DNA from 3 places in the Venatorbacter sp. C2-1 genome. Region 2 is predicted to be linked to each of the others. Evidence: predicted binding sites of a transcription regulator. Region 2 holds the regulator's gene; each other region holds the start of a gene.
What was found. The regulator LexA, encoded in region 2, represses DNA repair genes until DNA is damaged. The targets are predictions, from matches to a motif close to TACTGTNTANNTANACAGTA.
Positions count from the first base shown of each region.

Region 1: a site for LexA is predicted at 5,659-5,678, ahead of uvrD (DNA helicase II). Genes of this name have one in related genera too.
Region 3: a site for LexA is predicted at 3,876-3,895, ahead of recA (recombinase RecA). Genes of this name have one in related genera too.

Region 1 covers NZ_CP094879.1:182,816-190,154, forward strand. The annotation lists gene MT343_RS00765 (carboxypeptidase-like regulatory domain-containing protein) at 1-1,770, shown strand, start outside; gene MT343_RS00770 (hypothetical protein) at 1,878-4,157, shown strand; gene MT343_RS00775 (PA3496 family putative envelope integrity protein) at 4,205-4,390, opposite strand; gene MT343_RS00780 (SIS domain-containing protein) at 4,671-5,525, opposite strand; gene uvrD (DNA helicase II) at 5,712-7,339, shown strand, end outside.
Region 2 covers NZ_CP094879.1:2,598,638-2,605,976, forward strand. The annotation lists gene MT343_RS11520 (S-methyl-5'-thioinosine phosphorylase) at 1-51, opposite strand, end outside; gene nagZ (beta-N-acetylhexosaminidase) at 103-1,173, opposite strand; gene MT343_RS11530 (L,D-transpeptidase) at 1,158-1,700, opposite strand; gene MT343_RS11535 (TetR/AcrR family transcriptional regulator) at 1,749-2,393, opposite strand; gene lexA (transcriptional repressor LexA) at 2,660-3,259, shown strand; gene MT343_RS11545 (cell division inhibitor SulA) at 3,292-3,738, shown strand; gene MT343_RS11550 (hypothetical protein) at 3,852-4,103, opposite strand; gene MT343_RS11555 (DUF6586 family protein) at 4,225-4,704, opposite strand; gene MT343_RS11560 (YfaZ family outer membrane protein) at 4,730-5,302, opposite strand; gene htpG (molecular chaperone HtpG) at 5,506-7,339, opposite strand, start outside.
Region 3 covers NZ_CP094879.1:3,579,128-3,586,466, forward strand. The annotation lists gene MT343_RS16085 (NAD(P)/FAD-dependent oxidoreductase) at 1-1,086, shown strand, start outside; gene MT343_RS16090 (helix-turn-helix domain-containing protein) at 1,091-2,107, opposite strand; gene recX (recombination regulator RecX) at 2,301-2,789, opposite strand; gene recA (recombinase RecA) at 2,770-3,807, opposite strand; gene MT343_RS16105 (CinA family protein) at 3,938-4,423, opposite strand; gene mutS (DNA mismatch repair protein MutS) at 4,498-7,116, shown strand; gene fdxA (ferredoxin FdxA) at 7,336-7,339, shown strand, end outside.

The sequences.
Region 1 (7,339 bases), 1.9 Mb from region 2:
TTCTTTGTTGATGTGGCTCGTGTTAGCTTTACTCCAAGCAATGCTTCCACTTACCGCTACTGGATCCAGCGCAATGGTGCTGCTGTAACAACCAACATCGATATCGATGAGCAGAGCAGCCCGGATGCAAAAACCACCAACACTGCTTCGAACTTTACGACTATTGCCAACAACCAGGGCTACGGCACAATTGAGCCTGCGACTGGTAGTGAATATGCCGATTTCGTTGCAACAGATATTGCGTTCCTGATTTCTGCAGTTCAGCCAGGTGACATGCTGTATATCCAGTCAATGGATGACTTCGGTAATGAAGGCTCTACAACTTCCATTGCTCTGGCAGATAACGTTCCGGTAACAACTGGCCTGCAAGACTCTTATGGTGAGCAGGATCTGACTTCCACCTCGACTGTATTTGGTGAGCAGTATGGTAATGGTGGTGAGCTGGCGAACCCGGATGCGCAGTCGCTGATCGGTACCCCGCTGCTGAACATCAATGCGGGCATGCTGGCCGACCAGGATATCTATACAGATGCAACACCATCTCTGGATGACCTGTACGAGTCCAATGAGACAAACACCACAACCGGTGATTTCTACATTGATCCAGCACTGGAAATCTACGATGCGACCGCTTATGTAGCCTGGAGTGCTGATATGAGCCGTACCATTGCTGTTTCCTTTACTGAGGATCTGGCTTGGGTTGCGCCTCTGGCTGCAGATTCCAGCAAGCCTGCCGTTGGTAGCGAGCCTGTTGATACTGCCAGCGCCGCGCTGACTAACTGGACGATCATGAACGATATCACTATCGCTTCCGATACTGATGTTGTGAATGCCGACCTTGCAGCATTCAGTGTTAACAACATTTTCACTTTGGGTAATACCGATGGTCAGACCGCTAAGGTGATCGACTTTAGTGATTTGGTTGCTGATAGCGCTGGTAATGTATCAACTGCAGCTGCAAATGCTAAAGTTGTGATTAATGATGCTCTGCCACCAGTAATGACCCGTGCGGTTTATACCGGTAATGCATTGACTCTGACCTTTAACGAACCAGTTAAAGTCAGCACCGACACTGCCATTCCGGTTGTGACGCTGGGTGGTGTAAACATCTTCCTGGATGAAGACACTATCGCAGCTCATAATGCTCTGGCTGCAGCCTCTCGTACCACGCTGACCATTCCGTTCACCACGGATAATGCTGATGACATGCTGCCTCTTAACCGTGCAGCTCTCTTTGGCCTTGCTCAGTATGACGAGCCAGATGTTAGCCTTGCTGGTGCAACTGTTGGTTTCCACGGTTCTCTGAGCTTCGTCAATGTACAGGATGACTTCGGTAATACCTGGGCTAATGACGCTGCTAACCTGACGGCACCGACCTTCGCTGCTTTCGATAACCTGGGTGCCATGCAGATCACTGCACAGCCAGTAGCAACTGCGATTGCGAATGGTGTCAATACCATCACGCTGACGTATACCTTCAGTCACGCAATTGATCTGGACGCTATGCTGGGTAATGCCTTCGGTACTAACCAGACTGCTCTGAATGCTGCTGATGTGTTGACCATCATGACCTATACCGGTGCTGCAACTGTGGATAATGGTGCTGCAACTAACGGAACGCTGTCTAACAATGGCAAAACTCTGACCGTTACTGTCGCTATGTCTGCTGGTACTTTTGCTACCACCGAGACCTTAGGTTTCAGCGCTGCAGTCCCAAGCTTGTGGGATAGTGTTGATGCCGTTGCTGTTCCTGTACTGACCGTACAGTAAGCAAATTGGGAGGGACTCCGGTCCCTCCCGTCTTTAATGCAGAATTATTTTGAATACCGGTGTATTCAAAATAACTTTGCCTATCTTCGATAAAGGACTGGGTTTTCATGAAACGGATTGTGCTGGGTTTTTTCTTAAGCATGTCGCTGGCAAATGTCTCTGCTTACCAGAGTGGCATTGATGCTGGTGGTTATCGTTATATAGATTCTGCAGAGGCAGAAGTTTCCTATGATTTTGACGATATCAGCACCAACCCTGATAGTGGCGTTATCTCTTTGGGAGACGATCAGAGTAAGATAATCAGCATTGGATTTACTTATAAATTCTATGGTGTTGATTACACACAGCTTTATGTAAGCTCTAATGGATTTATCTCTTTCACAAGTTCTAATCAGGGGTGCTGCACCGGTTATGTGATTCCTAGCAGCAATGCCTTTTCACGACTTGGTGTTGGTATTGCTGCCTGGTGGGAGGATCTTAATCCAGGTAGTGGTGGCACGGTTCACTATCTGCTCAGTGGCACAGCTCCGGAGCGTGTATTAACTATTCAGTTTAAAAACGTCCCTGCCTATAGCAACAGTGGTCGCAACACTTTCCAGTACAAATTGTATGAAGGCAAAGAGGTTGCTGAAGTTCACTATCAGGAGCTTTACGGTGACAATGGCAATTATTCTGCGGGGATTTCCGGCAGCTCCACTGTAGGTACATCGCTATACTATGGTGTGGGTGGTAATAGTCAGAATGCTGTTCCTGGTATTACTCTGCCTTATGCTGTTCGTTATGAGCGGGCTGAAATTGGTTTTAGCTATAACGGTGGTAAACCGGTGGAATTGATTGCCCCCGGAAGTCAGCGGACAATGAATATTGATCTGAAGAGCTTTATGCCTACGGATCAGGATATGCAGTTCAGCTATCACAGTGGAAATACCGCAGTATCAGTTTCTGGCCCGGGTTATCTCTCAATTAATGCCGGGGCGACCATCGTATTGCCACTTGAACTGACTTCAGCTCCGAATGCAGAAGGTTTCTATGATGTGACCGTCAGTGTATCCAGCCCGGATAATACTTTCTCTGCATTCACCATTACGTTGCGCTTGTACACCTACGAGTTGGAGCAGATTACACCTTCCAGTTCTGATATTTCCCGTACGCCATCTCTCAGCTCAGATGGGCAGAGTGCTGCGCTACTTTCCAAAAGAGATCTTGCCAGTACCGGTAAATCAAACCTGGTTTATGACGCTTTCCTGTATAACCGGACCCTCGACAGTTACCAGCAACTGACTGTTAATCCGGCAGGCAGAAACTGTAATAACGTGGTTATTTCAGGAGATGCCAGTACGGTTGCAATACTGTGTAACAGCAGCCTTGATCCTACATTTCCTAATACAGGCGTAACCGACGAGCTGTACATTTATGATGTCGATTCGGGAACCCTGAGCAGAGCCCCTTACAATGCTATTGCAGACACGACAGCAGGCCGCTTAAGCATTAATTATGATGGTCAGGTCATCGCTTTTGTCAGCAGCATTAATCCGCTGGGAAGCAACACCGATGGCAGTAAAGAAGTATTCGCTTATCACCGCGGGCGGGAAAAGCTGATCCAGTTAACCGACTTCAATATCAATGGCATTGATAGTGTTGATCTTGATTATAACGGTGAGCGCTTTGTCGTTTCGGCTAACGGTAATCCGCTGGGTGCGAATGCAACGAACAGATATCAGGTATTTACAGGCACGATTAATAATGGCATTCAGCGTCAGATTACGATTGCCACTGCCCGTGATTCGAAGCAGGTAACTATCTCTGCAGATGGTGAGAAAGTAGCGTTCAGCAGTAATGCCAGCCTTCTGGGTACGAATAATCGCTACAATATTTTCGTGGCTTCATTCCGTGGCGAAGTTGAAAAGCAGATTACAGACTCCGCGTTGTTTGATTCTGTATTACCTTCGTTGTCGGGTGATGCTTCCCGGGTTGCTTTTGTTTCCTCCGCCAGCCTCGATGACCGCGGATTGAGCAATAATTCAAATAATCAGGAAGCTTATGTTTATGATCTGAAGCGTGAGCGCGGTTATCAGGTAAGTGAAGTCAATGAAAGCCGTAACGTTGAAGATCTGACTCTTGCAGATAACGGCAATGCATTACTTTTCTCCGGTACAGCTGACTGGGATACCGGCAGCAACCCGAGCCGCACCCGACAGATGTTTATCATTGAAGGCTTTGGAGATAACAGTGTTTCCGGTTATGAGGAAGAAATGACACCATGGCCTGTTGTGAAGTCGGATAACGGGGAGTTTGCAGAGAAGTTTATTTCTAACGGCGGTCATACCTCGTTGTTGTGGATTGCCGGATTGGCATTACTCGGTCTGCGACGTCGCAGGAATAAGTAAATAAAAAAGCCCGCTGAATGCGGGCTTTTTTATTGGATTTTGTTTAGTCAGATTTCTTCGGCGTAGAAATCTTCCAGATCGCGTTCCAGTCGCTTACGTTCCAGGTGGGCTTCAATAGCACGGCGTGCCATCAGTTTCTTTGACATCTGGGAGTCTTTATTAACAACGACTTTGCCTTCCTGATCAAAGGAGACAACTTCTTCGTGGGCTTCGAATTTCATTGCTGCTTCCATTATCTTTCCCTCTGGTTGATCACAGTAAATCCTGCTGTGATTTTTCTTTTTATTGGTTGCAAAAGAATGACAGTAAACGCTGTTCAGGCCAAATTCTGTTCAGTGGCACTCAGGCGGTACAAAAGTACCCCCTATGGCGCTCAGCCCGCAGAAATAGTGGCATAGCATCCGCAGCTGTTTATTGAGGGATATTCGAAAGGAAGTGTACTGAGCAAAAAGTTATCGGCATTTTGAAGTTGCGTCGTAAAATGTCTGACCGTAAAATCTGGAACCTGACTGGTTAGTCAGATTCCAGCCGTAAAGACTTGATACTGCGCTTAATTGCATTTAGGTGTGCCGCAAACTCGGGTCCACGGCGCTGGGTTACGGCAACGGCCAGCATATCGATCACCATCAGATGGGCGATGCGCGAGGTCATTGGTGTGAATTGTTCGGTGTCTTCTTCAATATTGATATTGATTGGCAGATCGGCGGCCGCACTCAGAGCGGTGTTGGCGGGCGCCAGACTGACCACCATAGCGCCGTGTTGCTGGGCCAGCTGTACCGAGTGCAGCAGATCTTTGGTGCGGCCACTCTGGGAAATCGCCACCACCACATCCTGTTCGCTCAGCGTGACTGCCGACATCGACTGCATATGCGGATCACTGTAGGCAGCCGTGGCCACCTGCAGGCGGAAGAACTTGTGCTGGGCATCAATGGCTACCGCCCCGGAAGCGCCAAAACCGTAAAACTCTACCCGTCGGGCATTACTGATGGCATTGGCCGCGGCGGCCACCTGAGTGCTTTGCAGCTGGGTCTTCACCTGATGCAGACGCTGAATAGTGGTGTCGGCAATCTTGTCGCAGATATCTTCGATACTGTCGTCTTCGATGATGGCGAACTGGCCGATATTATTGGTGATCGCCATTTCCTGCGCGATACGAACCTTAAACTCCTGAAAGCCGTTGCAGCCAATACCACGGCAGAAACGCACGATGGTCGGTTCGCTGACCTGTGCTTCCTGCGCCAGATCGACGATGCGCATATGCATCACCTGTTGCGGGGCACGCAGCACGTACTCGGCAACCTTTACCTCAGACTTGCGCAGGCTGGGGATGGCGGCGGCGATTTCGGCCAGAATCGGGCTGTTTCTCACAACAGGATTTCCTGGTGTCGGCTGGTAAGTGAGGAATTATAAAGGGCTTTTTGCAGTGAAGCCTATGGAATACTGGCCGCAGACAGAATCTGGCCGCAGTGGTGGCGTAATACCGGCGGCGAATACGGCAGGATACTGTATAAAACAGCAGCATTTTTACCCCGGCATCTGATAGACTCGCACGCCATGGATATTTCATTACTTCTCGATCAGTTAAACGATGGCCAGCGCAATGCGGTGGCTGCAAGTTCACGCCATCAGCTGGTGCTGGCCGGCGCCGGCTCGGGTAAAACCCGCGTGCTGGTGCACCGCATTGCCTGGTTGCTGCAGGTGGAAAATGTCTCGCCGTTTTCGGTGATGGCGGTGACCTTTACCAACAAGGCCGCCAAAGAGATGAAAGGCCGTCTGGAGCAGTTGCTGCAGATACCGGCGAATGGCCTGTGGGTAGGAACCTTCCACGGTCTGGCGCACCGCCTGCTGAAGTTGCACTGGCGTGAAGCGCGATTGCCGCAGCATTTCCAGATTCTCGACAGCGACGATCAGCAGCGGCTGATCAAGCGGCTGATGAAAGCCAACAATATTGATGACAGCCGCTATCCGCCGAAGCAGATTCAGTGGTTTATCAACGAACAGAAAGATGAAGGTCGCCGCGCAGCGCATGTGATGCCATCGGCCGATCCTTTCTCGCGCACCATGCAACAGGTCTATCAGCTGTATGAAGACAACTGTCAGCTGAACGGACTGGTGGACTTCGGTGAGATTCTGCTGCGTGCGCACGAACTGTGGTTACATCACCCGGATTTACTGGAGCATTATCAGCAGCGTTTCCGCAATATTCTGGTCGACGAGTTTCAGGATACCAACAACATCCAGTACGCCTGGATCCGCATGCTGGCCGGTAATCGTGTGTCGGTGATGGCGGTGGGCGATGACGATCAGTCTATTTACGGCTGGCGCGGTGCCAATATCGATAATATCCGTAACTTCCAGCACGATTTCCCCGGTGCCGAGCTCATTAAGCTGGAGCAGAATTACCGCTCGACCAAAACCATTCTGGAAGCGGCCAACGCGGTGATCGCCAACAACACCGGCCGTCTGGGCAAGAGCCTGCACACCGAAGGTGAAGAAGGCGAAACCATCCAGCTGTACAGCGCTTTTAACGAGCAGGATGAAGCGCGTTACATCGCCGATCAGGTCGATGAGTGGGCGCGCAGTGGCCGTCAGCGTGCCGAAATGGCCGTGCTGTACCGTTCCAATGCGCAGTCGCGTACGCTGGAAGAAGCCTTGTTGCGTGCCGGTATTCCTTACCGCATTTATGGCGGCCAGCGTTTCTACGAGCGGCTGGAAATTAAAAATGCCCTGGCTTATCTGCGTTTATTACTGAACCGTCAGGATGACGCATCGGTTGAGCGTGTTATTAATGTTCCGGCGCGCGCAATTGGCGAAAAAACCGTGGATATTCTGCGCAGCTATGCCCGCGATCAGGGCAGCTCGTTATGGGCGGCGGCTGAGGCGGCGGTACAGCATGGCATGCTGCCGAAACGTGCCAGTGCGGCGGTGCAGAGTTTTCTCGATCTGGTCGAGGAAATGAGCGTCGGTATCGACGAGCTGGAGCTGCATGAAATTGTCGATCAGGTCATTAATCAGAGCGGTCTGATTGAGCACCATAAAAAAGAAAAAGGTGAAAAGGGTCAGGCACGCCTCGATAACCTTGAAGAATTAATTAATGCCGCCCGTCAGTTTGAAAGCGACGATGGCTTTAATGCTGACGACAACGATGATGCCGAAACCAACGAGCTGGCATTATTCCTCGA
Region 2 (7,339 bases):
GAGTTGGGTTAAACCGGTGCCACCAATAATGGCTATTTTATTAATGCTCATATCATTCCAACGTATTCAGACGGCGTCTTTAAAGGCACCGTTATTCATTATTCAGCGCAGATTTTCCAGCTGCGGTAAGATCGCAGAGCGGCGTTCGGCCAGCATGTTTTCCGACATATCGTCTGCTGTTCCCTGTAACCCGCCTGCGGTGCCTTGCAACCCGGCAAGACTCAGCGTCTGCCAGCCCGGCTGTTGCAATTGCTCACGTACAGCAAGGATGACTTGCTGCGCGGCCGAACGGTCATTACACACCAACAGCGCATTGGCACCGGCACGCATGGCACAGCCGGCACGTTCGGCGTAACTGCCAACACTGGCCGCACCGGCCATGGATAAATCATCACTGAAAATCACACCATTAAACTGCAGCTCGGAACGCAGAATATTCTGCAGCCAGTGCGCAGAAAAACCGGCGGTATTGTCACTGTCGACCGCCGGATAAATCACGTGGGCGGGCATAATACCGCTTAACAGCCCCATCGACATCAGCGCATGAAAAGGCCCGATATCGTTATTCAGTTCAATGCGCGAACGAGTGTCCACCGGCAGCGCCAGATGCGAGTCTGCGGCAATGGCACCGTGACCGGGAAAATGCTTGCCTACCGCCAGCATGCCGGCCTCATTCATACCACGTACAAAAGCAGAAGCCAGCGCAATAACGGTATCTGCATCATGACCAAAGGCACGGTCGCCAATCACCTGAGACACATCGGTTTCAATATCCAGCACTGGCGCAAAGCTCAGATGCACTCCCTGCTGACGCAGCTCGGCGGCCATCAGCCAGCCCAGTTCATGGGCCAGGGTCAGCGCTTCGGTGCTGTTGTGCTGATATTCTTTTTCCAGCGCCAGCATCGGCGGCAGACGGGTAAAGCCTTCGCGGAAACGCTGTACGCGACCGCCTTCCTGATCCACGCACAGTAATAAATCCGGGCGCAGGCTGAGAATATCGCTGGTCAGCGCCTTTAACTGCTGCGGCGACTGATAATTACGCGCGAAAAAAATTAACCCGCAGATTTCCGGCTGTAATAAAAATTCCCGGTCGGCAGCGGTTAATTCTGTACCGTCAATATCGGCAACCACACCGATACACTGGTTTAAATTCTGTGTTACAGATTGCGGCATGGAATCCTCGAAAAACTGTGCGGCTGAATCCACACCGGCGTACCGGCACTGACCAGTTCAAATAATTCAGTAATGTCGCTGTTACGCATACGGATACAGCCATGAGACAGTGGCTGGCCCATAGGTTCAGAGTCCGGTGTGCCATGGATATAAATATAACGGCGCATGGAATCGACATTGCCCATACGGTTGACGCCGACTTCCAGTCCCTGCAGCCACAGAATGCGGGTTAAAATCCAGTCGCGTTGTGGTTGCTGTAGCGCCAGTTCAGGCGAATAAATTTCACCGGTCGGACGCCGGCCAACAAATACGGTGTTCAGTGGCAAACCGGCACCAATAGCCGCACGGACACGATGCCAGCCACGGGGGGTACAACCGGAATTTTCCTGTTCACCGGCACCATTAAGCGCCGTGGAAACCGGATACAGGTGGCAGATACCGGCGCTCGACACGCGCAGTACCTGATCGGCAATGGAAACTTCTATTAATGTTTGCGGTAACGCAGATTGCGCAGCCGTGGGCGCCATAGCAAAGGCCTGTTGGTAAAAAGCGAAAAACGGAAAGCCCGGCTCCGCTCAACCAGCCTGATGCGGAGCGTTAAGACCGGATGCGAGGAAAGGTATCAATTTATCAACAACCTGCGCAATATCCGAACCCTTGCCCAGATCGTGTTCCGCCATCGCCGTCAGTGAATCGGCCCCCGACAATGTAAACACCGTCGCCCCCAGCATAAAGTGGATACGCCAGAAACGGTCTTCATCGGAAAGTTCAGGAGTCGCAGCTGTCACCAGACGCATAAAGGCTTTAAACACCGGGCCATATTCTTTCTGCAGAAAACGGCGTAAATGCCCCTGCCCCTGGGTATAAGCCAGCCCCAGCAAACGCATAAAGATACCCAGGCGGCGCGGGCTGTCATGTCCGGCACGCAGCGCCGTCTGCGACAGCAGCATTAAGATGCCCGGTAATTCCGGTACCTTGCCATCCAGACGTGCCTGTACGGCATCCAGCTCACGTTCCAGATCTTCGCAGAATGGCGTCAGGAAACGGGCAAATACCGCCTGAATCAACGCCTTCTTAGAGCCAAAATGATAATTCACCGCCGCCAGATTCACTCCGGCCTTCGTGGTGATATTCCGCAATGAGGTCTCGGCAAAGCCACGCTCCGAAAACAACTCCTCTGCCGCATTCAGGATACTTTTTACCGTATCTTTCTGTGCCATAACCCTGCATCTGCCTTATCACGCTGTCGCGGCTTTATTGCCATCGCCGACAGTACAAAACAACTGTTTCAAACATACGTTTAAAACGAGATTTAGGCAACCCCATATACGGCCAAAGGCTAAAAGCCTCATTCCATTATCCGGGTCAGTACAACGGCGGTGAATACACCGTAATCCACAGACCACTGACAACAGGGGTTTACACTGGATAAAATACTGTATACATTTACACCATACTGTATGGATCAACAGACTGGATAAGCATCATGATCAAGCTCACGGCACGACAACAGCAGGTTCTGGATTTCATCCGCTCCTCACTGGAAGAAACAGGGTTTCCGCCCACCCGCGCCGAAATCGCTGCCGAGCTGGGCTTTAAATCGCCTAACGCCGCAGAGGAACACTTGAAGGCGCTGGCACGTAAAGGTGCGATTGAAATTATGCCCGGCGCTTCCCGCGGCCTGCGCATTGTTGAAGAGCAGAATCCGGGTCTGCCGATCGTTGGCCGTGTAGCCGCCGGTGAGCCCATTCTGGCCCAGGAACACATCGCCGATTACTGCGAGATTCCACCCAGCTTCTTCCGCCCTTCTGCCGACTTCCTGCTGGAAGTTCATGGCGACAGTATGAAGAACATCGGTATTCTCGACGGCGACTACATTGCCGTGCACAAAGCCGAAACCGCCCGTAATGGCGAAATCATCGTTGCCCGCGTCGATAACGAAGTAACGGTCAAGCGCTACGAGAAGAAGCGTAATCAGGTGATTCTGCACCCGGAAAATGACGACTTTAAGCCCATTGAAGTTGATCTGCGGGAAACGGAATTTGCCGTTGAAGGTTTATACGTCGGCGTTGTACGCCGCAGCTAACAGCAACTGTTCACAGGTTCGGGGTGATTGTTATGCGTCAGTTATTACTCGGAATGGAAGAAGCCGGCTTATCTCTCAGCAGCCAGCAACCAGGCAGAATGACCAGAGTCAGCGCCAGTGCGCTGCGCGGCAGTCTGACCGAAGTCATCGTCAGTGAAGGCGGTGCGATTCAGCCCATGCATTTGCTGCCGATGCTGGCACAGTGCAATGCGCATAAGCGCTGGCTGATGTGGCTGAGTCCACACCGTCCGATGAATAAAAGCTGGCTGGAAAGCATGGGCCTGCAGCATTCGCCGGTGATTCATCTCGACCTGTGTAATGACACCCAGCTGGCCCTGTGCAGCAAAGTTCTCGCCGCCGGCAACAGCCATATGATTGTTGAATGGCAAGGCGAGCTGAGCAACCACGAACGGCAGATCATCCGCCAGCAGGCCGACCAGAGCGGCAGCCATGTGGTGCTGATTCAGCGCCGTCCCTGAAGCGCAGAAAACGACGAACACAAAAAAGCCCTGATCTTATCAGGGCTTTTTTATGCTTTAAGCACAGCTTCACACGTACAGACTGTAGGCAATTCAATACAGCCCGGTACAGCTCAGTGCAGTCGTTGCTGATACTCAGGGGTGTCGAAGTCTTCGCGCTCAACTTCCATACCTGAAAGCTCGCCGACTTTACGTACACCGGCTTCCAGCATTACCCGCGCAACATCCATATGATGCGCCTGCAGGCTGGCCTTGGCATCTTCGGAAAAATGAATACACACCAGTGCATCGCTGTCCTGATCGTCGGCACGACGCAGGGCGATATCACCATTGGAAAGTTCTACGATTTCAAAAAAGCGCGCCATAACCGCCTCTCAAAACTGGGCGCGGGAGTGTATCACAGGATGTTTTCAATAGCTTGAACGACACACAGAACCGTTAGTAATAAAAAGTAAACGGTTCTGCATAAATATGCTCATCGAGGAGTCAGCTTTCCTGACGATTGGCGCGCTGATCTTCAATCAGGCGGGTCAGATCCTGCAGCCAACCGGCAACCGGTGAGTGCGGGGTGGCAACCAACGCAATCCGGCCCTGAGCCTCAACCGTCTGTACGGCCGCTGCAGGCTGATTCATTCCGGACGGACGTCCCTGAGCATCTGCCGCTGCCAGCATCTGTGCCAGCCAGGAAAATCCATTCTCAGCCAGATGCTGCAGCTCGCGCATTTCGCCGGTGGTCAGCGGCGCATTCTGCAGCAGTGATTCCAGAGAGCGGACAGGCTGACGATAGGCAACCATATCACCCAGTTCAGCCAGGTAAGACAGCCAGGCATCGCGCAGCTGATACAGCGCACTCTCTTCCAGCGCCTGCTTCAAGGCTGGAGCAGCCGACTGCTGAGCAGCCAGCTGTTCCAGCAACAACCGGCACTGATAGAGTTTCTGATTGGTGAAGCCAATCCACTGCGACATAGCCTGCTCCGGCGGAAAATTGAGATTAAAAGTCGATGGTCAGACCGAAGTGAGCACCATCGCCCAGCTTGTAACGGTCATTAATATCTTCAATACGGATGCTGTTGTAACGATAGCCGCCATAGATTCGTGCCGTAGGCAGCAGACTGAACTGCAGACGGATATCGCTGTTGATCATGTTTTCAGCATCACCGAATGATACAACCGGCGGCGCGTAATAGGCATAACCCGCCAGACCAACATCCGGAGCTGCCGGGAAGCTGTAGCGGAAAAAGCCACCAACACCCATAGCCGCGCCATCAAAATCATCGGTGGTAAAGGCAATCACTTTTGCACCCACACCGATATACAGGTGACTGGTTGATGGGCGCACATCCACTACGTGCAATCCCGCAGAAACCATATCACCGTCATCTTCATGATGCAGCGCAGCCAGATTAATGTGCAGCCCGGAACCCATCTGGGTGGCATCGTAAGCAACACGGGCGACATCATCGGCCAGACTGATATCCAGTGAACCACCTGCCTGTACCAGAGTCGGTAAAACCAGTGCACCGGCCGTCAGAATTCCCTGAGCGGTCATACGCAACATTTTCATAGTATTCCCCAATAATCAGATCACAGTACCGGCTGCTGCGCGGATAACCCGTCACTGTTCTCCCACAAAGAGAGCAACAGACAGCAGCTGATTTTTATTTGCCGGCATAATAGCAGTGCGGCGGCAGTGGTTAAACCACGGCCGCCGCAAGCAAGGCCTGTTTGATTAATATCAACAGGCCCTTAGACCAGTAAACGCTGTAATTAACGCATTAAATCGAGCAACAGTTTGTTCAGGCGCGCGACATATTCCGCCGGCTGCTTTAACTGGCTGCCTTCCGCCAGTTGTGCCTGGGCATGAATCACCTGCGCTAACTCGGCAAAGCGGCTTTCATCCTGCTCACTGTCGAGACGTTCGATCAGCGGATGCGACGGATTAATTTCCAGGGCCGTTTCAGGCTCCGGAACCGCCTGCCCCGCTGCTTCCATCAGCCGGCGCATATGACCACCCATATCGTACTGGCCAACCACCAGACAAGCCGGAGAATCAGTCAGACGCGAGCTGACACGGACGGTTTTCACTTCACCTTCGAGCGCTTTCTGCACGCGCTCAACCAGATCTTTATGGGTTTCTTCCAGCGCTTTTTGCTGCTCTTTTTCCGCAGCATCCGCCAGTTCATCCAGATCCAGTTCGCCTTTGGTTACATCCTGGAAGACCTTGCCGTCGAAATCGGTCAGGTGGCCAACCATCCACTCGTCAACACGGTCTGTGAGCAGCAGCACTTCAACACCCTTAGTACGGAAATATTCCAGATGCGGGCTGCTGGACACCGCGGCATAGTTGTCGCCGGTGATGTAGTAAATCTTTTTCTGACCTTCACGCATGCGCGCAATGTAGTCTTCCAGACCGACATTCTGTACGGCACTGTCACTCTTGGTGGTGGCAAAGCGGAACAGCTTGGCAATTTTTTCACGGTTAGCGAAATCTTCTGCCGGGCCTTCTTTCAGCACATCACCGAATTCATCCCAGAAGCTCTGGTATTTTTCCGGCTCATTTTTCGCCAGTTTTTCCAGTGAATCGAGTACCCGTTTAACCAGCGCGCTGCGCAGGCTGTCGACCTGTTTGTCTTTCTGCAAAATTTCGCGGGAAACGTTCAGCGACAGGTCGTTGGAATCCAGCACACCTTTCACAAAGCGCAGGTACAGCGGCAGGAACTGCTCAGCGTCATCCATAATAAAGACACGCTGCACGTACAGTTTCAGACCACGAGTCACTTCGCGGTTCCAGATATCGAACGGCGCCTTGGCCGGAATATACAGCAGACTGGTGTAATCCAGTTTGCCTTCCACACGGTTGTGCAACCACAGCAGCGGGTCGTTCCAGTCGTGGGAAACGTGCTTGTAAAACTCTTTATATTCGTCGTCGCTCAGATCGGACTTACTGCGGGTCCACAGCGCCTTGGCCTGGTTAACCGCTTCCGGAATCTGTTTTTTCTCGCCGTCAGCGTCATCTTCACTGACTTCCTGCGGCAGATACACAGGCACCGCGATATGATCTGAATATTTTTTAATCAGTGAACGCAGGCGGAAGCTGTCGGCAAATTCTGCATCGTCTTCTTTCAGGTGCAGGGTAATGCGGGTGCCGCGTTCCGCTTTGTCGATGCTTTCCAGGGTAAATTCACCCTCACCGGCCGATTCCCAGCACACGCCTTCAGACGCATCATCACCGGCACGACGGGTTTCAACCGTGACTTTATCGGCGACAATAAAGGCCGAATAAAAGCCAACACCAAACTGGCCAATCAGTTGCGAATCTTTTTTCTGATCGCCGCTCAGTTTGCTGAGGAATTCGGCCGTACCGGATTTAGCGATGGTGCCGAGGTGATTAATCACCTCTTCACGGTTCATACCGATACCATTGTCTTCAATGGTCAGGGTACGGGCTTCGCTGTCAAAATCGATATGTACGCCCAGATCTGCATTACCTTCAAACAGAGCATCGTTCTGCAGGGCTTCAAAACGCAGCTTGTCGCAGGCGTCTGAAGCGTTGGAAATCAACTCACGCAGAAAAATCTCTTTGTTGGAATACAAAGAGTGA
Region 3 (7,339 bases), 980 kb from region 2:
CACGGCAAGGTACACGGCTTTAGTTTTCAGCTTGGACGCATGTCCGGCCTGCAACGCGAACAACGCGAAGTGGTGCTGGCACCAATTCACGACGAACAGGGCGAGCTGATCGTTCCGCAGCGCAGCGTCAGCTACGACACGCTGGTGATCGCCATCGGCAGCGTAACGAACGATTTCGGCACGCCCGGCGCTAAAGATCACTGCATTTTCCTCGACAGTCGCCAGCAAGCCGAACGCTTTCACCGCACATTACTCAACGAATTCCTGCGTGCCAGTAACAGCGAAAATCCACGCAATCTGGAAATTGCGATTGTCGGTGCCGGTGCAACCGGGGTGGAATTGTCTGCTGAGCTGTACAACACCGCCGAAGTATTGAGCAGCTATGGCCTGAAGAACGTTTCCCCAGAACAGCTGAAGGTTACCTTAATCGAAGCAGGCGAACGCATTCTGCCGGCACTGCCACCAAGAATATCCGCCGCCGCAACCCGTGAACTGGAAGCGCTGGGCGTATCGGTTCGTACCGGTACCCTGATTACTGAAGCCACTGCCGAAGGCTTTGTTACCAAAGATCAGGGCACCATTCCGGCACGGCTGAAAGTCTGGGCCGCCGGGGTAAAAGCACCGGAGTTTATGAAAACACTGGGACTGGAAACCAACCGCGCCAATCAGCTGATCGTTAATGCCAGCCTGCAGACCGAAGACACGAATATCTTTGCCCTCGGAGATTGCTGCAGCGTAATGCACAGCGATGGCAAGCCGGTACCGCCACGCGCTCAGGCTGCTCACCAACAGGCGAGTCATCTGGTTAAAGCTTTGCGCGCACGTCATCAGGGACAACCACTACCGGAATTTGTTTTCCGCGATAAAGGTTCGCTGGTTTCTCTCAGTCGCTACAGCACCGTAGGCAGCCTTATGGGCAACCTGACCAGTGGTTCGATGATGATTGAGGGAAGATTGGCGCGGATTGTTTATGTGTCACTGTACCGGCTGCATCAGATTGCCCTGCACGGTTACTGGCATACCCTGCTGCTGAGCCTGGTAGGTCATATCAACAAGGTTATCCGGCCGCGCCTGAAGCTACACTGAGCTATCAGGCTTCATTTGTCTCTGCACTTAACGCCTGGCGGTAATCGCCGGGCGTTGCATCCGTCCAGCGCTTGAAAGCTTTATAAAATGCACTCGGCTCGGCATAGCCGACCATAAAAGCAATTTCATATAACGGGATACTTTCATCGCGGATCAGACGCATGGAAAGCGCCTGCCGGCTTTCGTCCAGTAAAGCCTGATAGGTTGTACCCAGCGCTTTCAGTCGACGCTGCAAATTACGCACACTGATGCCCAACTGGGCAGCCACATCTTCCTGTGACACCTGGCGCTTCAGCAAGCACCCCTGCAGAATGCGCTGCAGTTCATTGTACAACCTTACTTGTTCCTGAAATTTATCGGCGTTACGCTCAAAGTCACGCAACAGGCTGGCATACAGAATAGGCTGCTGTCCCGGATTCAGACGCTGCCAGGCAGCTGCTGATATATCCAGAGCATAATGCTCACCTGCAGTAACAGCCGGAACAGAAAAGGCGTTCAGTTCAGTAATAACATCAGGCTCCAGAGGTACCCGCAGAGTCAGATCCTGATCGGTATAGCATCGGCCCAACACCTGGTAACAGGCCTCAGACAATGTTAACAGGCCCTGCAACAGCTGCTGCGGCAGCAGTTGCAGGCTGCTCTGGGGCTCAGCCCGTACAACCACTTTGTGCTCACCCGGGCTGACAACAAAATGAATATTGCCAACGGACAGATGCATAAAACGCAATGCAGAAACCAGCCCCTGGGACAGGTTCTCAGAATATTTTAATAAGCGACTCAGCGGTAAATCACGTTGCGCCAGATAACGACCGGTACGGGCAGGCAGCAGCCTGTCGCTGCTTTGCGAGGCAATATACTGGTGGGCAAGCTTCAGCTTGTCAGCATCGACCCATGGCGGCATAGGCTCCGCTGGCGTCATGCTAAGTAAACTCCAGACAGGAGTGATATCAATACCTTGACTGTCCCAGAAACTCAGCAGGTGCTGCACCAGTACGATATCGACCTGTAAAGTTGGGCTCATATCCCTCCCCAACGATCTTATGATTATTAATTGCCGGTCTCCACCGGAAATTGAACATTCGTTCTATATTTAAATATATGATTCCGATCATGGTTAGCGGTGAGGGGAGTGTCAATAGACTGAGGCGACAGTGAAAATAATGTCGTCAAAAAGGCAGCTTAGTCAGGAAAATTCACTAGATGGTGACAAGAACTTAATCGTTGTCCGAATGTTCAGCCATGGCCAGCTGCTCAAGGGCATAACTGGTTTGCTCACCCGTAAAACCACGATAGGCCAGAAAACGATATAAACGGGCGCGTTCACGCATATCCTGTGGCGGTAGCCCGCCGGGGCATTTGCGTTGTGCCAGGTCCAGTGCCAGCTCATACCAGTCGACACTGAGACTGGCGATAGCACTCTGAATCTGCTCTGCGTTCAGGCCTTTTTCACGCAACTCCTGTTGCAGGCGCACAGGACCATAACGCTGACAGCGGCTGTTGAGGAAAGACTCGGCAAAACGTTCATCGGATTGCCAGTGACGCTCGGCGAGGTCATCAAGAACCGTTTCCACATCGTCAGGGTCAGCGGCTTTCGGGGAGAGTTTACGCGTCAGTTCGCGGCGGGAATAATCTCGCCGGGACAGCAGATCAACAGCCGCCCGGCGTAATTCAGCCTGCGTCAGCTCAGGCTTCGGTTTCTTCATCCACTTCACTGGTAATGTCAGATGCTACGGCTACCGTCAGCATCTGGCTGCGGATACCGGCTTCAATTTCTGCAGCCATTTCAGGGTGATCCTGCAGGAACAGTGCAGCATTAGCTTTACCCTGCCCAATCTTGTCGCCTTTATAGCTGTACCAGGCACCGGATTTATCCACCAGGCCACATTTAACGCCCAGGTCGATCACCTCACCCATGTGGTAAATACCCTGACCGTACATGATCTGGAACTCGGCCTGCTTGAACGGTGGCGATACTTTATTTTTCACCACTTTAACGCGGGTTTCGTTACCAATAACTTCGTCGCCCTGTTTAACCGAACCGATACGGCGGATATCCAGACGTACAGAAGAATAGAACTTCAGCGCGTTACCACCGGTCGTGGTTTCCGGACTGCCGAACATAACGCCGATTTTCATCCGGATCTGGTTAATAAAGATCACCAGACAGTTGGCGTTTTTAACGTTACCGGTAATTTTACGCAGAGCCTGAGACATCAGACGCGCCTGCAGGCCAACATGGCTGTCGCCCATCTCGCCTTCAATTTCAGCTTTAGGAACCAGTGCGGCAACGGAGTCGACAACGATGACATCCACTGCGCCGGAGCGTACCAGGCTGTCACAGATTTCCAGTGCCTGTTCACCGGTATCCGGCTGCGATACCAGCAGGTTGTTGAGATCGATACCCAGCTTCTCGGCATACAGCGGATCCAGAGCGTGCTCGGCATCGATAATGGCAACGGATTTGCCCATTTTCTGCGCCTGCGCCATCACCGATAAACACAGTGTGGTTTTACCTGAGCTTTCCGGGCCGTAGATTTCAACGATCCGGCCCTGTGGCAGACCGCCAATGCCCAGAGCGATGTCCAGCCCCAGAGAACCTGTGGAGATAGCAGGAATGGCTTCGCGCGGCTGCTCGCCCATCTTCATAATGGCGCCTTTACCAAACTGACGTTCAATCTGGCTCAGTGCCGCATCAAGTGCTTTCTGTTTGTTAGCATCCATCGCTCTGTCCTGTCTGTGTTTAATCTGGTTAGTCTGTCTGACCGGTCTGTTACCTGCCCATGACCAATCACTGTAAATTTAACCAGTATTTAAGCACAGCTTATTCTCAGCGCCAACCCTTCTTTTTTTGTCAGCAGGACAGCCAGCGGCATAAGCCCTGAATACCATGCACAACCGCCAGTGCGCGCACTTGTTCGCGGTTACCGGGAAAGTGGCAGCATTCCGTAATCTGCTGCTCGGCGTTTCCCCAGGCAAACCAGACGGTACCCACGGGTTTATCTTCGGAGCCTCCGCCGGGTCCGGCCACACCACTGACCGCTACCGCCAGATCACCCAGACTGTTATTGACGGCACCGGCCACCATGGCGCGCACCGTCTCTTCGCTGACCGCACCAAACTGCTCAATAATCGCCGGTGGTACGCCGAGGTAGCGGACCTTGGCTTCGTTGGAATAGGTTACAAAACCACATTCAAACCAGTTCGAACTGCCGGCCAGATCGGTCAGCGCACTGGCAATACCGCCGCCGGTACAGGACTCCGCGGTGACCAGCCGCAGATTACGGCTCTGCAGAATTTCAGCCAGTACGGCAACAGAAGCATTCAGTTCAGGGCTCATTTCTGTATCCTCGCGGAATCACTTACAATCTGCCGTTTACATTAACACGCCCGTTTTTTAAGGACACTCGCCCGATGAGCCAGGCAACCGCCCAGCACACGCCGATGATGCAACAGTATTTCCGCATCAAAGCCGAATTCTCCGACACTCTGCTGTTTTATCGCATGGGCGATTTTTACGAATTATTTTACAGCGACGCCAAACGTGCGGCACAGCTGCTCGACATTACCTTAACCGCCCGCGGCCAGAGTGGCGGCGAGCCGATTCCGATGGCCGGTATTCCATACCATGCTGCCGAAAACTATATCGCCCGGCTGGTAAAGCAGGGCGTATCGGTGGCGATTGCCGAACAAATCGGCGACCCGGCGACCAGCAAAGGGCCGGTCGAACGCAAAGTCGTGCGGGTGATCACACCAGGCACCCTGACCGATGAAGCTTTTCTGGATGAACGCTCCGACAACCTGCTGGTTGCCCTCTGCTCCGAACAGCAGCGTCATGGTTTAGCCGTACTGGAAATCAGTTCCGGTCGTTTCTCGGTGCTGGAGGTCGACGGTGAAGACGCCTTACTGGCCGAGATCGAACGTCTGCGTCCGGCAGAATTATTACTTAACGAAGATCAGCGCCAGCCTGCCGGGCTGCGTGAGCGTCAGGGCGCTAAATTACAGGCGCCCTGGCACTACGAATCCGACACCGCTTTCCGCCTGCTGACCCAGCAGTTAAAAACCCGCGACCTGCGTGGCTTTGGCTGTGAGCATATGACGGTGGCTATCCGTGCTGCCGGCGCTCTGCTGAATTACGCTCAGGAAACCCAGCGCAATAATCTGCCGCATATCCGCTCGCTGCAGATCGAGCAGCCGGATGACGCCATTATTATCGACCCCGCCAGTCGCCGGAATCTGGAAATCGACATCAACCAGAAAGGCGACAGTCAGCACACGCTGGCCTGGATCATGGATAAAACCGCCACCGCGATGGGCAGCCGTCTGCTCAAACGCTGGCTGAACCGCCCGCTGCGCGACCAGGCTCTGCTGCAACAACGACAGGGATTCATCGCCCAGCTTATTCAGCATTACGCCGCCGAAGAATTGCACAGCAGCCTGAAACAGGTCGGCGATATTGAACGTATTCTATCGCGCGTAGCACTGGGCTCCGCCCGCCCGCGCGACCTCGCACGGCTGCGTGATGCGCTGGCCATCGTGCCCGATATCCGCCAGCAGCTAACCCGCCTCGACAGCACACTGGCCGAACAGTTACTGGAACGGGCGCAGGAATTCCCGCACTGGGTTGAACGCCTGAGCAAAGCCATTATTGAAAACCCGCCGGTCATTATCCGCGACGGCGGTGTGATCGCCGAAGGCTACGACAGCGAGCTGGACGAACTGCGCGCACTGAGCGAAAACGCCGGCGATTATTTAATTAAACTCGAAGAGCAGGAAAAAGAACGCACCGGTATCAGCACCTTAAAAGTCGGCTACAACCGCGTGCACGGCTATTACATTGAAATATCCAAAGCCCAGTCCGATGCCGCGCCTACGGAATATATCCGTCGCCAGACGCTGAAAAACGCCGAACGTTTTATTACGCCGGAGCTTAAAACCTTCGAAGACAAAGCCCTGAGTGCCAAAAGCCGGGCGTTAAGCCGCGAAAAAGCACTGTACGATGAACTGGTACAGGCGCTGGCCGAAGAGCTGATTCCGTTACAGGTGTGCGCCGCGGCGCTGTCTGAACTGGATGTACTGTCGAATCTGGCCGAGCGTGCCGAAACCCTGCGTTTTGTTCAGCCACAACTGGTCAGCGACGCGGTGGTTGATATTCAGCAGGGGCGCCATCCGGTAATCGAAAATCTGATCGTCGATCCCTTTGTCTCCAACGATACCCGCCTCGATGCCCAGCAGAATATGCAGATCATTACCGGTCCGAACATGGGCGGTAAATCGACCTATATGCGTCAGGTTGCACTGATTGCCCTGCTGGCGCATATCGGCAGTTATGTGCCCGCCGAGAGCTGCACCCTCGGCCCGATTGACCGGATTTTTACCCGCATGGGTTCTTCCGATGATGTCGCCGGTGGCCGTTCGACCTTTATGGTGGAAATGACCGAAACCGCGAATATCCTGCACAATGCCACCGCCCAGAGCCTGGTATTGATGGATGAAGTCGGCCGTGGCACCAGCACTTTTGACGGTCTGTCTCTGGCCTGGGCCAGTGCCGCACATCTGGCCGAACATATCGGTGCATTTACCCTGTTTGCCACCCATTATTTCGAGATGACCGCCCTGCCGGAAAACCACAGCAATGTGGTTAACGTGCACCTGAAAGCCACCGAACACGACGACCGTATTATCTTCCTGCACTCGGTAGAACAGGGCCCGGCCAGCCAGAGTTATGGTCTGCAGGTCGCTCAGCTGGCCGGCGTACCGGACAGCGTGATTCAGCAGGCCAAAGCGCAGCTGCTGCATCTGGAGCAAAGCTCCGGCGTCAACCCTGCAGCCATACAAAAGTCTTTTACCAGCGGTGCGGACAACACGGCACCAGTGACGCATAAAGCGGCAAAAGCCGATCTGCCGCTGCAGAATGATCTGTTCGCCGCCCTGCCGTCAGCCGTTGAAGAGCGCCTGGCCGCACTGAATCCGGACGATTTGTCCCCACGGGCGGCACTGGAATTGATGTATGAACTGAAGGCGCTGCTGTAAAGCAGCGGCCTTCTTATAGCCAGCGTGCAGGTTTTTACGACTTCGTTAGAACCATTAGGCCGTTGGCTATAACCCATATTTATAGCGGACGAACTTGCCCACTTGCCCGCTCCTACCTAGAATGGCGGATTACTAAACACCCGGAGACTGAGTATCTTATCAGTCTGCCAAGAACCGGGGGAAAGCGCCGATGATTTGCGAGATTAGGAGATACCCCAGATGA